Regions from separate parts of the Pectobacterium peruviense genome, predicted to be linked through region 1. Evidence: riboswitches for the same ligand, from Rfam matches in the RefSeq annotation. Region 1 holds a riboswitch; each other region holds the start of a gene.
What was found. Region 1 has a riboswitch for thiamine pyrophosphate ahead of thiB (thiamine ABC transporter substrate binding subunit). Riboswitches for the same ligand answer to the same signal wherever they lie in the genome.
Positions count from the first base shown of each region.

Region 2: linked by a shared signal. The riboswitch ahead of thiM (hydroxyethylthiazole kinase) and the one ahead of thiB (thiamine ABC transporter substrate binding subunit) in region 1 are both predicted to bind thiamine pyrophosphate.
Region 3: linked by a shared signal. The riboswitch ahead of thiC (phosphomethylpyrimidine synthase ThiC) and the one ahead of thiB (thiamine ABC transporter substrate binding subunit) in region 1 are both predicted to bind thiamine pyrophosphate.

Region 1 covers NZ_CP161826.1:716,760-721,406, forward strand. Annotated here, with positions in the region: gene thiP (thiamine/thiamine pyrophosphate ABC transporter permease ThiP) at 1-1,448, opposite strand, end outside; gene thiB (thiamine ABC transporter substrate binding subunit) at 1,424-2,407, opposite strand; TPP riboswitch at 2,488-2,584, opposite strand; gene DUT67_RS03270 (LysR family transcriptional regulator) at 2,728-3,633, opposite strand; gene DUT67_RS03275 (aromatic alcohol reductase) at 3,967-4,647, shown strand, end outside.
Region 2 covers NZ_CP161826.1:1,431,262-1,435,908, reverse strand. Annotated here, with positions in the region: gene yegS (lipid kinase YegS) at 1-307, shown strand, start outside; gene psiE (phosphate-starvation-inducible protein PsiE) at 321-728, opposite strand; gene thiD (bifunctional hydroxymethylpyrimidine kinase/phosphomethylpyrimidine kinase) at 1,007-1,810, opposite strand; gene thiM (hydroxyethylthiazole kinase) at 1,807-2,601, opposite strand; TPP riboswitch at 2,638-2,734, opposite strand; gene DUT67_RS06530 (DUF4062 domain-containing protein) at 3,371-4,339, opposite strand.
Region 3 covers NZ_CP161826.1:4,614,666-4,619,312, forward strand. Annotated here, with positions in the region: gene nudC (NAD(+) diphosphatase) at 110-892, opposite strand; gene DUT67_RS20805 (Rsd/AlgQ family anti-sigma factor) at 1,001-1,462, shown strand; TPP riboswitch at 1,585-1,722, shown strand; gene thiC (phosphomethylpyrimidine synthase ThiC) at 1,836-3,791, shown strand; gene thiE (thiamine phosphate synthase) at 3,788-4,429, shown strand; gene DUT67_RS20820 (HesA/MoeB/ThiF family protein) at 4,431-4,647, shown strand, end outside.

The DNA of each region.
Region 1 (4,647 bases):
AATAGCGCGATAACGCCGAAATCCCCGATCGACAGCACGCAGGCAAAGGCTAACGCTTGCGCGAGCGGCTGTTTCAGCGCGACGAGTTCGATCAACTTCAATCGCTGCCAGCCGCGAATATCCAGTGAAGTACAGAGCCGATTGTAGCGCTCAGCAACGTCCAGCATGGGGTTTTCCAGCACCTTAATGGCATACGGAATTGCCATCAGCGCATTCGTGAACACCACCAGCACGTAGGGGGATTGCGGCAACCCGATGCTGTTATTCAGCAGCAGGAAAAAGCCCGTTGCCAGCACAATACCCGGCATGGCGAGGATGAGCATACCGCTCAGATTCATCAACTGCCCGTAGAGTGGCTTCTGGCGTAACTTGAGCTCGCGGCTGCTCCAAAGCAGCATCATGGTCAGCACCAGACACAGCAATCCTGCGCTTAAGGCAATACGTAGCGAGGTAAACAGCGTTTGCCAGAGCACAGGCTGTTGCAGCACGGAAACCAATGAGCGGTTCACGCCATCAACCACCACGGCCAGCAAGGGGGGAACAACCAGCAACAACAGCGCGCCGATCAGCAGGCCGTCAGTGAGGCGGCTTAAGGCGCTATCCTGCGGGTTACGCCAGGCAAGCTGCTGCGTACTGCCGACAGGCAAAATACTCCCCAACCGCTGGCTCAACAGCACCAAACCGAGACAACAGACCATCTGAATTAATGCCAGCAGTGCCGCGCGTGCTGGATCGTAATCAAAGCTCAATGCCTGATAGATAGCCAGTTCAATCGTGGTCGCCTGCGGGCCACCGCCTAGCGACAGAACGGTGGCAAAACTGGCAAAGCAGAGCATGAAAATCAGCGCGCCAGTGGGTAAAATCTGCCTGCGCAGCGCAGGCCATTCCAACAGACGGAAATGCTGCCAGCTGTTCATGCCCAGATTGGCGGCTAACTGACGCTGCTCGGTGGCAATGCCTTCCAGTGACTGCAACAACAGCCGAGTTGCCAGCGGCAGATTGAAGAACACATGCGCCAGCAGGATGCCTTGCAATCCATAAGGCGAAAAGGTGTATTTCAGATCAAGCCAGCCCAGCGCAGAGGCCAGCCAGCCTTGTCGGCCATACACGCTGAGCAGGCCAAAAACGGCTACCAGCACGGGCAGCACCAGCGTCATCGCGCACAGGCGCAGTAGCCAGCGGTGGCCGGGGAAGCGCCGTCGATACAGCGCTCTGGCAAGAAAAATCGCCGGAACGGTAGAAAATAGCGCAGATAGAAAGGCCTGCCAGAAGGTAAACCGAATGACATGCCAGAGATAGCTGTCATGCCATAGTGTGCGCCACTGACTTTCTGGCGCCTGTATCCACAGTGCGCCAAAAGCCAGTACGGCAACGGAAATTAACAGCGTGGTGGCCAGTAGCCCTGGCCACAGACGTCCGCCGATCAGTGGCTGACGGCGCGTTGCCATGCCTGAATCCACTGCGTCCTTTGGTCGGCAACATCCTGCGCGCTGAACTGCATGGCTTTCTCAGGAACCGCGAGCGTCGCGAAGCCTGCTGGCAGTTCGGTTTTAATGGCCGGATACATCCAGTTGGTGGTGGGAATAGCCTGTTGGAAGGTTGGGCTCAGGATGAACTGCATAAAGCGTTTTGCCAGCTCAGGATTTTTGCTGGAAGCCAACTGCCCGGCGATTTCGATTTGCAGATAATGCCCTTCGCTAAAGGTGGCTGCCGCGTAGTTGTCTTTCTTCTCTTCGATAATGTGATAGGCCGGTGACGTGGTATAGCTCAGCACCAGATCCGCTTCCCCTTTAAGGAACAGACCATAGGCTTCGCTCCAGCCTTTGGTCACGGTAACGGTTTTTTTCGCCAGCTTCTGCCAGGCTTGCGGCGCATCGTTGCCGTACACTTTCTGCATCCACAGCAGCAGACCTAACCCTGGCGTGCTGGTACGCGGGTCCTGATAGATCACTTTCCACGGTGCGTTGCTGTCCACCAGCTCATGCAGGCTTTTCGGCGGGTTCTTCAGCGTGTCTTTGTTATACACAAAGGCGAAATAGCCGTAGTCGTAAGGGATGAACGTTTTATTGCTCCAGCCGCCCGGCACCGTGACGGCGCTGGTGTCCTGACCGTGTGGCGTAAACAGGCCAGTTTGCTCAGCAGCCTGCAACAGGTTGTTGTCCAGCCCAAGAATGATGTCCGCTTTGCTGTTTTTGCCTTCCATACGCAGACGGTTCAGCAGCGATGCACCATCCTCCAGTGCGACGAAATTCAATTCGCACTCGCACTCTTTTTCAAACGCGGTCTTGATGACGGGGCCTGGGCCCCATTCTGAAGCGAATGAGTCATAGGTATAAACGGTAAGCGCGGGCTTGGCGAAGGCGGATGCTGAGAGCAGTAATAGACAAGGCAGGCTGGTTTTCAGCACGATGGCTGAACGATGTAATAATTGATTTAACACTTTGCACTCCTGAGAATCATAGGGTGGCAAAGGACTTCGAGGCAGCAATAAGCCGCACTCTCAAATCCCTTCGCCGGTATTAACCGGATCAGGTTCGACGGGTATCTTCTCAGCGAAAAATTTTCCGCACCCCGTTGAGAACGGCTCATTGTAAAGGGTTAAGTCGGGTAGCGAAAGGTTCTCCGTGTTCCGGCGGCGCGAACCAGGCTTATATGCACACTTGGACGCCGCAGTACGTGCGCAATTTCGCTTAACGTGATGGCTGTTGTTGTCCTGTCTGTGGACATTCACCATTTCACGGCTTCCTTCTCGATTAGCGCGGTACACCAGTCGATAAAGGCGCGGATAGCTGGCGAGAGGTGGCGGCTTTGCGGGTAGAGGATGAAAATAGGTTCACGCGGTGCTTCGATATCAGGAAGCAGCCGGACAAGATGCCCATCAGAAAGTTGCTGGCGTACCATATAACTGGCAATGCGTAGTAGACCCAGACCCGCTATGCCAGCGGTGAGATAGGCATCGGTGTCATTTACGCTGATCTGTCCTGCTAGCGGAATCGCTACGGTGTGTGCCTCATCGTGAAACCCCCAGTTCGTCGAATGACCAGTCCGGCTGTGGATATACCCTACTGCGGTATGCTCTTTGAGCGAGTCCAACGTTGTGGGGTATCCATGCTGTTCGAGATAGCGTGGGGAAGCGCAGATAGTCCACTGGAACGTACCGAGGCGCCGTGCGACCAGTCGTGATAACGGCGGTTCTCCGGTTCTGATGACACAATCGATACCCTGCTGGACAATATCCACAGTGGCATCACCCAGGTGGAAGTCCAACCTTATTCCAGGATGACGTTCACAGAAGTCGGGTAGTGCCGGGATCAGGAAATTTTTGACCAGAGAAGGTGTCGCCCCGATTCTGATCGTTCCCTGTAGTTCCTCCTTTTGCTGTGCCGTTACGCTTTCCGCCGCGTGCACATCCCGCAAGATCGCTTTGCAACTGTCGTAATAGCGCAGGCCAACATCCGTAATACTGAGTGCTCGCGTCGTTCGGTTGAGTAACCGAGCGCCAAGATGTGATTCGAGTTCTTTGATGCTACGGGTGACGGTGGATGGCAGAACATGCAGGGTTTCCGCCGCTTTTTTGAAACTACCCGCATCGACCACACGGATAAATGTTTCCATGGCCTGAAACCGATCCATACGATGATGTCTCCCCATTTGCGATGAAACGTTGATAAGACGTACTGCCGTATTAGCAGCTATATCACCTTATCGTTTGATTTTTTCAAATTATGAAGTGATGTGGCTGAATCTTATCATCTGCATATTTTTGTATAACATGATACTTGAACTCTAAATATCCTTGTACTGACAAGTCTTATCAGACCAAGGGCATGTTAGCACACTGAATGCATGGGGGCGTTCATCACTCCCTGTGATAGAGATAATTTGAAATTTTGAAGGAGTTAAGGCGTGAATGACCGCGGAACAGTATTGAAAGATATTCTTGTACTTGGCGCAGGGCAACTCGGTATGGCGGTATTGCGTGCTCTTGCACCGCGTGTGCGTGCGCGTGCCTTGCCGTTGTCGGTCACGGTACTCGTCTCACCGGACACCGTTAACGATCCGTCGGAGCAGGGTATGGCTACACTGACCGAACTTAGTGCATTAGGGGTTGACGTTATCGGGTTTGATCTGGCCTCTGATGAATACGCTCTGACGGGGCTTTTCAAGCATTATAAGACGGTATTGAACTGTTCGGGATTCGTAGCAGGGCCGGGCACTCAAATGAAAATAACCAGAGCGGTGTTGGCTGCCAACGTCGCGCGCTATTTCCCTTGGCAATTCGGTGTTGATTATGACGTCGTGGGTCGAAAAAGCGGCCATCCGGTTTTTGATGAACAGTACGACGTGAGACAGTTGCTACGTAGCCAACAGAGTACCGAATGGGTGATTGTTTCGACTGGTATGTTCACGAGTTTCCTGTTTGAGCCCGCCTTCGATGTGGTGGATCTGGAGCGCGGAATCCTTCACGGTCTGGGAAGTTGGGATACGAAAGTGACTGTGACGATCCCCGAAGACATTGGTTGGCTCACGACTGAAATCTTGTTGGCCGAACCACGATTGGCTAATGAGGTTGTCTACGTGGCAGGTGACACGATCTCATACGGGCAACTTGCCGATGTCGTTGAACGTATCACGGGGAAGATTTTT
Region 2 (4,647 bases), 710 kb from region 1:
AGGGAATGGCCGTCAGGCCGGTGGCGGACAGCAGCTTTGCCCAGAGGCGCTGATCAACGATGGGCTGCTGGAACTGAGCGTGCTGTCTGCAACGGAGTTACTGCCCAATATGCTTCAGGCCTGGTTTACCGGCAGCGAAAACCAGAACATGATTTCCGCAACCCTGCCCTGGCTGGAGATCACCGCCCCCGATGATATGACATTTAATCTGGATGGCGAACCGCTCACCGCTAAACGCTTCTGCATTGAGGTGCTTCCCGCAGCGATTCACTGTCGGCTACCGCCCCAGTGCTCGCTGCTGGAATAGCGGCGCGTTTTGATTATTCTCGCTTCAGGCGATTACTGTTTGCCAGATACAGCGTCACCACCAGCAGCAGGATCGCCGCGGAATACACCAGCGTATCCGACGGGCTTTTGTGATCGACAATAATCAGGCGAATGATGGCCGTAATGCCGATGTAGATAAAATAGCGTAGCGGGAAGTGATAGCCGGACTGGAAATACTTCACGATCAGCGCAATAAACTCAAAATAAAGGAAATAGATCACGATGCCTTCTATCAGTTGATAGGAGGAATCTTTCTCGCTGGAGATCAATAGCACCTTCGCCAGATGAAACGTTTCCTTAACTAAAAAAATCACCAAAATGGTTGCCAGCGCCAACAGGCCGATATTGAGTATCGTCTGAAGCGCCTTGGCAGCCATCGCACTGCGAGCAGAACCTGCCATATGTTATCCCCACATCCCATTTCATATTAACGCTAAGATTTCAGAGCAAAATAACCGGACACACTCGCACTGTCACGCCGAAATACGCTTAATTTAGTTTGAAATTACTGACAAATATGTCACGCAAAATACAAGTCGATTTACTTATACCCGTCATACTTCAAGCTGCGTGTGCGTTGGCTTCACTTACTCACCCCAGTCACTTACTTGAGTAAGCTCCTGGGGATTCGTGCGATTGCCGCCTTCACGCCACTCGAATTATTTAGGGTACGCAATATTTACCACCAGTGATGGAAGTGATGAACGGGGCCGATTCCGTGCCCAACCTCCAGCGTGTCGGCCTGCTGTAACGCCAGCTGTAAATACGCCTTCGCCGCGTTGACCGTCTCGCCCCAGCTATCGTGACGTGGTCGCAGCGCCGCCAACGCGGCAGACAGCGTGCAGCCGGTACCGTGCGTATGACGTGTATTAATACGTGGGGAGCTAAAACGCTGTGGTTCAGCCTGCCGACTGAACAACCAGTCCGGGCTTTCCGCTTCACTAAGGTGACCGCCTTTCATCAATACTGCCTGACAGCCCATCGCCAGCAGCGCTTCCCCCTGTTCGCGCATGTCCCGCTCGTTGGCGGCAGGCGACGTATTCAACAGCGCAGCGGCTTCCGGCAGGTTGGGCGTAATCAGGGAAACCAGCGGCAGCAGCTCACGACGGATCGACTCTACCGCCTCCGGCGCGAGTAGCGGATCGCCGCTCTTCGCCAACATCACGGTATCCAGTACCACGAAAGGAACCGCGTAATGACGCAGGCGCTCGGCAACAGTTTCGACAATATCGGTCTGCGCCAGCATACCAATCTTGGCGCTATCGATACGCACATCGCTCAGTACAGAATCCAACTGTGCCGCGACGAAATCCGGCTCAATCCGGTAGACCGACTGCACGCCACGCGTATTTTGCGCCACCAGCGCGGTAATGACCGACGTGCCGTAAGCACCCAGCGCAGAAAACGCTTTTAAATCCGCCTGAATACCCGCCCCACCACTCGGATCGGTACCTGCAATCGTCAACGCATTGATACGTTTCATGCCAGATCCTCCGCGCGCAGGGTATAGAGTCGATCGAGGAAATTAGGGATAAAACTTCCTGTGCCTTGTGACACTGAAGCCGCCTGCTGCCCTGCTAACGCCATGACATAGCATGCCGCCGCAACATGGGATAAGCGATCACCTTCCAGAGAAGAAAATCCCGCGACCACCGCAGACAGCGCACAGCCCGTACCAACCACGCGCGTCATCATGCTATCACCACCCGTTACCGCGATATCGCGCTCACCGTCTGTGACATAATCCACCGCTCCGGTCACCGCGACAATCGTCCCCACCTGCCGAGCCAGTTCACGCGCAGCAGGAAGCGCAGCCAACGAATCATCAGCACTATCCACACCTCTTCCCTGCGCAGCTAACCCGGCAAGCGCCATGATTTCGGACGCATTACCGCGAATCGCCGCGGGTTTCCATGCCAGCAATTCGCGGCAAAATTCAGTACGAAAGGTTAAACCGCCTACAGCAACCGGATCGAGCACCCACGGCGTACCCGCCTGATGTGCGCTGTTCACCGCCGCTCGCATCGCTTCAGCACGCGTACGATCCAGCGTCCCGACATTAATCAGCAGCGCATCGGCGACTGCACTAAACTGCGCGGCTTCTTCAGGATCGACCACCATCGCAGGCGACGCATTCAGCGCCAGCAGTACGTTAGCAGTAAAAGATTGCACCACATCGTTGGTCAAGCAGTGCACCAGCGGTGAAGCAGAACGAAATTGGGTGAGTGATGTTGCTGCCTGAGCGGCAGAAAAGTCGGCGGGTTGCGTGTTCATAGGTCTCCCAACCGGCGTGGAAGAAGGCGGCAACCGGTGGGCATACCGTGACTTCCCTACGCTGGCATTATCCAGATCAGGTGGTACGGGTATTTCTCAGCCTTCACAAAGAAGGGCACCCCGAGTCATTACAGTAAATTCCTGTATACTAGCAGATTACGTGAACTGGCTTGTTCGCACAAGTTTGTGTTCCAATAACCGATTACATCGACTATATAGAAAAATAATTGCTATTTTCCCAAGTTCACTACCCATATTTCAAAGTCATAACACATAATAACTGAATGTATTTTTTAATATCACATGGGGAAATATTCATGCATGCATTTGAAATATATAAACTGCAACCTATTATAAATCTTTAGCACAAATTAAAACCAATAGCCACCATTCGGCATATCGCAATAGTAAACACTCTAATGAAAATATATTTCATGCACTTACTTCTCACACAGCCAACAAGAATATAAGATTATATCTATATATTTTTTATTTAATGAGCCATGTTTTATTTTTAAAAAACATCAACAGTGAGATGAAAATTAAGTAATAAACTCACTCAGCCATATATTATATTATCCATTGTGAGCATAGAAATAAAAACCCGATAAAATCTATTAACTTATAAACCCCAAAAGAAAAACAAAACATCAAAAAATATCTCGACGCGAATAAAATTTTATAATTTATTAATAAGAATGAAAGCCACATTAAGTCGAGTAACATGGCTAATCCTGCAGAATAGTAGGATAGAAAAACCATCAGTTATTTATTTTTTTCTTATAACCCTAAGCTCTTTTAATTTACGAAATCCACTTTCAGTTAGAGTCCACCATTCCCTATCTATATCTATTAGACCAACTGCAACAAAATGAAACTTTATGGTTTTAATATCATCGTCATCTATTATCACATTATATCCAATAATACCCGCCGCCTTTAAAATTAATCTATTAAGAGATTTACTGACATCATCATAGCTACAACCATCGCCCATCGACACAGCTATACTATTAAAAATTCTAGCAATTGATATAGTTACAACGCTGTTCGTAGGGATTTTGAAATTATTACTAACCAAGCTATAATGAAGAGGAAAACTATCTGAAAAATCTGCCACATCATCCCCAAAGTCACTTATTGAATTGTTAGACTTTAACTTTTCCAACTCTCTATTTAATAAATCGACCTCATCTCTAGCCTTTATTAACTCAGATAAATTCTCTTCGTTTGAGATGCGATTTGCTCTAACCCACCCTATTGCCGGATGCATAGTACGTGCATGCATAATTCCTAATGCCACCTTTCCTGGAAGTTCATTTGCATCAGTCCAGAACTCTACTAGTCTTTTCGTTTTCACCTTATTTCTAAAGGATTGTAATTTATTTATCAGTACAGGATCTTGCTCAGAATTCTGAAATGTAATTTTTTCTGGACTACCATGAATTAATGCCACAACTTTTATATTTTTTGAAACGGCATAGTCATATTCTTTTTCGGTGAAACTGATTCCATCTTCATCTAAACTACCATATCTTCCACCAATGATAAGAAGGTAATAATCGCTATAATCAATAATACGCTGAATAAAATTCCACTGTTCCTCATCAGCGGCAGGAAAATGTTCCATCCCGGCAGGGATACAATCCATTTTCATTAGAGTAAGCATTATTGAATGGCGTTCTTCGATTAGGTCAGTATAGGTAGAACTTACAAACACCTGATATCTTTTATCCATCAGAATCTCCAGAGTGCACTAAGCAGAGTAAAACCAGTATCATAAGATAAATCAGCATGAAGAGAGAACAGCAAGGACGAATAATTTCTGTGTAAGTCTGAATAAGCTCAACAGAAACTCTCTTATCTACTCAGCATTTTAGTCTTTTTAAAGCTATCGATAACGCAGGAAAATTCAGAAGATATAACTCTTCCAACTTTAACCTGAGCTAACTAAGGCATTAAAGCAAGCGCTCCCCCCTCCCGACACAAAATGAAAAACCACAGGCACGTTGTGACATAGAGAAAAACGTCATAACCCTTTAGACT
Region 3 (4,647 bases), 1.0 Mb from region 1:
TCCTTTCAGCCTCACGGCGGTTTGACACCGGATAGATGGGTTGAAGCAGATGCGTTATGACGCGAGCACTTTGTCCACGCGAGTCATTGATGGCGCAAATAGTACCACGTCAGCCTTCGTTCTCGTGATAAGCACGGCACAACACCACCGTATCTTCGATAAGCCGACGTGCCACGGTACCCGGCGGGGGCAGCTGCGGGAGCTGGTCATAGCGGAACCAGCCTGCGTCACGCAACTCTTTCGGATCGTGCTTGATTTCTCCACCCGCATAATCGGCCATAAACGCCATCATCAGCGAATGCGGGAATGGCCAAGGCTGTGAACTCACGTAACGCAGGTTTTTTATCTGGATTTGGCTCTCTTCCATTACCTCACGTACGACCGTCTGCTCCAGCGTTTCACCGACTTCTACAAACCCAGCCAGCACGGTGTACATGTTTCCGCGATGCCGATTGTGCTGCGCCAGCAAAATTTCCTCACCACGGCGAATCGCAACGATGATGCAAGGCGCGATCTGCGGGTAATAGCGCTCTTTGCAGTGGTGACATAAGCATGCCAGCTCCGTTTTACTCCATACCATTTCATGACCACAGTAACCGCAAAAACGATGAGAGCGATAGAACTCAGCCAACTGTACGCCTCGCCCCGCCAGTTGGAATAAGCTCACATCCTGATCGAGCAGTTGGCGGACCGATGCCATATCGGAATCCCGTCCCTGACACACCAGCCAGACAGGCTGCCCTTGCCATTCACCGATTTGACGAGCCACTTTCCCCTGCAAAGCCCACGCTATAGCCGTTCCGTGCGGCAATTCCCCCTGAGGTAGCCAGATTTGTACCGCATCGCTAACCACCCACCAGCCGGTTTCATCACCTTTTAGCGTCTGTTCCATATCTTTTTATTGCTCCACTGCCACTTCACTGGCATTTTACATTCAGAGTGATTACATAAGTTTTATAACTGGGATTTCAGTTATTTCTTACCGTTCACGGAGTCAACAATGCTAAACCAGCTACAAAGTCTGACTGAATACGTTGGTGGCAATAATGCGTTAATCGACCAATGGCTACAAGCGCGTAAGCAGCTTCTGGTGGCTTACTATCATCTGGTTGGCATCAAGCCGAACAAGGAAGCGCTTTCTCTTTTGGATGAAGAGGCATTGGATAATTTTTGCCAGAATCTGGTGGACTATCTTTCTACCGGCCACTTTCATTTATATGAAAAAATGCTGCATGAAGCAGCGACTCACAGCGAACAAGTATTAGCGCTTTCCACCCAGCTTGACCTCGCCCTGCAGAATAATACGCAGCAAATCATGACGTTTTACGATAGCCATCTGGCGGCCGCCATCGACCATGATAATTGCCTCGAATTCCAACAGGCACTCTCCAGCGTCGGCGAGGCATTAGAAGAGCGTTTTACGTTAGAAGACAACATGATCAAGCAAGTTTACGATCACTAGCCGTCATTTGACGTTATTTAAGAACATCATCACACGCTATACAGATAAAAGCGGCACGCTTTGACATCCGCGTTTTGCCGTCATACAGTGTAGGGGTTTTATTGACCCGTCTAACAGACGGGCAAATCTTGTCGGAGTGCCTAGCGTGCTTGTGTTTCGTTTTTACGAAACCTATAAGCGCACAGGCTGAGACCGTTAATTCGGGATCCGCGGAACCTGATCGGGTTAATACCTGCGAAGGGAACAAGAGTAATGCGCCTCATTGAGCCCAAGGCTGTGTATTTCTACATACCTGCTCTGATGCTCAATATCATTATTACTCCCTCCGGCTCCAGACAAGCAATCTTCCCTTTACGTATTACAGGAACTTGCTATGTCTACAGAACCCTTGTCTATAAAAACAGTGTTGTCAAAATCGGGTCGCCGTGAACAGCGCGCCGCCGCCCAACAGTTTATTGAAACCTTACAGGGAACGGCCTTTCCCAATTCCAAACGCATTTACCTTTCGGGCTCGCGCGACGACATCGCCGTACCGATGCGAGAGATTCAGCTCAGCCCGACGCTACTCGGCGGCAGCAAAGATAATCCCCAATACGAACCCAATGAGCCGATCCCGGTTTACGACACTTCAGGGCCTTATGGCGATCCCACTGCCCAACCCGATGTCCGCGTTGGGTTAGCAAAGCTGCGCGCCAGCTGGATTGCAGAACGTCACGATACCGAAGCGTTATCCGGCGTCAGCTCCGATTTCACCCAGCAGCGTCTGGCGGATGCGGGTCTGGATCATCTACGCTTTGAGCATTTGCCACGACCGCAGCGTGCCAAAGCAGGCAAATGCGTCACCCAACTCCACTATGCACGACAGGGGATAATTACCCCCGAAATGGAATTTATCGCTATTCGCGAAAATATGGGACGCGAACGCATTCGTGGTGAAGTACTGCGCCAGCAGCATCCGGGGCAAAGTTTCGGAGCCCTTTTGCCGGAAAACATCACACCAGAGTTTGTTCGTCAGGAAGTGGCCGCCGGGCGCGCGATTATTCCCTCAAACATCAATCACCCCGAATCAGAACCAATGATTATCGGGCGCAATTTTCTGGTGAAAGTTAACGCCAATATCGGTAACTCCGCTGTGACATCCTCCATCGAGGAAGAGGTGGAAAAGCTAGTCTGGTCTACCCGTTGGGGCGCGGATACCGTGATGGATCTCTCGACCGGACGCTATATTCACGAAACTCGCGAGTGGATTCTGCGTAACAGCCCGGTGCCAATCGGGACAGTGCCAATCTATCAGGCGCTGGAGAAAGTGAACGGCGTGGCAGAAAACCTGAACTGGGAAATGTTCCGTGATACGCTGCTGGAACAGGCCGAGCAAGGGGTCGACTATTTCACCATCCATGCTGGCGTGCTGTTACGCTACGTGCCGATGACGGCCAAACGCCTGACTGGCATCGTGTCGCGCGGCGGTTCCATCATGGCGAAGTGGTGCCTGTCGCATCACAAAGAGAGCTTCCTGTACGAACACTTCCGCGAAATTTGTGAAATCTGCGCCGCTTATGATGTCGCGCTGTCGCTGGGCGACGGCTTACGCCCGGGCTCCATTCAGGATGCCAACGACGAAGCCCAGTTTGCCGAGCTGCATACGCTGGGTGAGTTGACCAAAATTGCCTGGGAATACGACGTACAGGTGATGATCGAAGGCCCCGGCCATGTTCCGATGCAGATGATCCGCCGCAACATGACCGAAGAACTGGAGCACTGTCACGAAGCCCCGTTCTATACACTCGGCCCGCTAACCACAGATATCGCACCGGGTTACGATCACTTTACCTCTGGCATCGGTGCCGCCATGATCGGCTGGTTCGGCTGCGCGATGCTCTGCTACGTGACGCCGAAAGAGCATCTCGGCTTGCCGAACAAAGAAGACGTTAAACAAGGGCTGATTACTTACAAAATCGCCGCCCACGCCGCCGATCTGGCGAAAGGTCATCCCGGCGCACAAATCCGTGATAACGCTATGTCGAAAGCGCGCTTCGAGTTCCGCTGGGAAGATCAGTTCAATCTGGCGCTCGATCCCCAAACGGCACGTGCCTACCACGATGAAACGCTGCCGCAAGAATCCGGTAAGGTCGCCCACTTCTGTTCTATGTGCGGCCCGAAATTCTGCTCGATGAAAATCTCGCAGGAAGTACGCGATTACGCCGCCAAACAGCAAGCCGAAGCCAAACCAATTGAAATTGGCATGGCTGAGATGTCGCAGGAATTCCGCTCTCGCGGCAGCGAGCTTTATCACAACGCCACCAGCCTGCAAGCAGAGGAAAGCAAATGACGGACTCGACGCCTTTTGCCCCGACGGCACAGCGGCTGGGGCTCTATCCCGTTGTCGATAGCGTGGAGTGGATCGAACGCCTGCTCGGTGTCGGGGTGAAAACGATCCAGCTAAGAATCAAAGATCGGTCAGATGATCAGGCCGAAACCGATGTGATCCAGGCGATCGCATTGGGTCGGCGCTATCAGGCGCAACTCTTCATCAATGACTACTGGAAATTGGCAGTAAAACATCAGGCGTACGGCGTACATCTGGGTCAAGAAGACCTCGATACCGCCGATCTGGTCGCGATTAAAAAAGCTGGCCTGCGTTTAGGCGTCTCCACGCACGACGATCGTGAACTGGCGCGTGCCGTGGCGATAAACCCGTCCTACATTGCGCTTGGGCATATTTTCCCCACACAAACCAAAGACATGCCTTCCGCACCGCAAGGGCTGGCCGAACTGACCCAGCACATCGCCGATCTGCAAGACCGTTTTCCCACCGTGGCAATCGGTGGGATCAGCATCGACAGAGTGCCTGCGGTGCTGGCGACGGGCGTCGGCAGCATTGCCGTCGTCAGCGCCATTACTCAGGCTCCAGGCTGGCGGCAGGCCACTGCGACGCTGCTCAAGATGATTGAAGGACGGGAGGCATGAAATGGTAACAAATCGCCCTCCAACGCCTGCGGGGCTGAGCGATAGCGAGTTCATGCGCTACAGCCGTCAACTGATGCTGGAAGATGTTGGCCCTGAAGGTCAGGAGAAACTCAAAGCCGCCCGCGTTCTGCTGGTAGGGCTCGGTGGACTGGGTTCCCCCGCGTCACTCTATCTGGCCGCCGCTGGAGTCGGCACGCTGCTACTTGCTGACGATGACT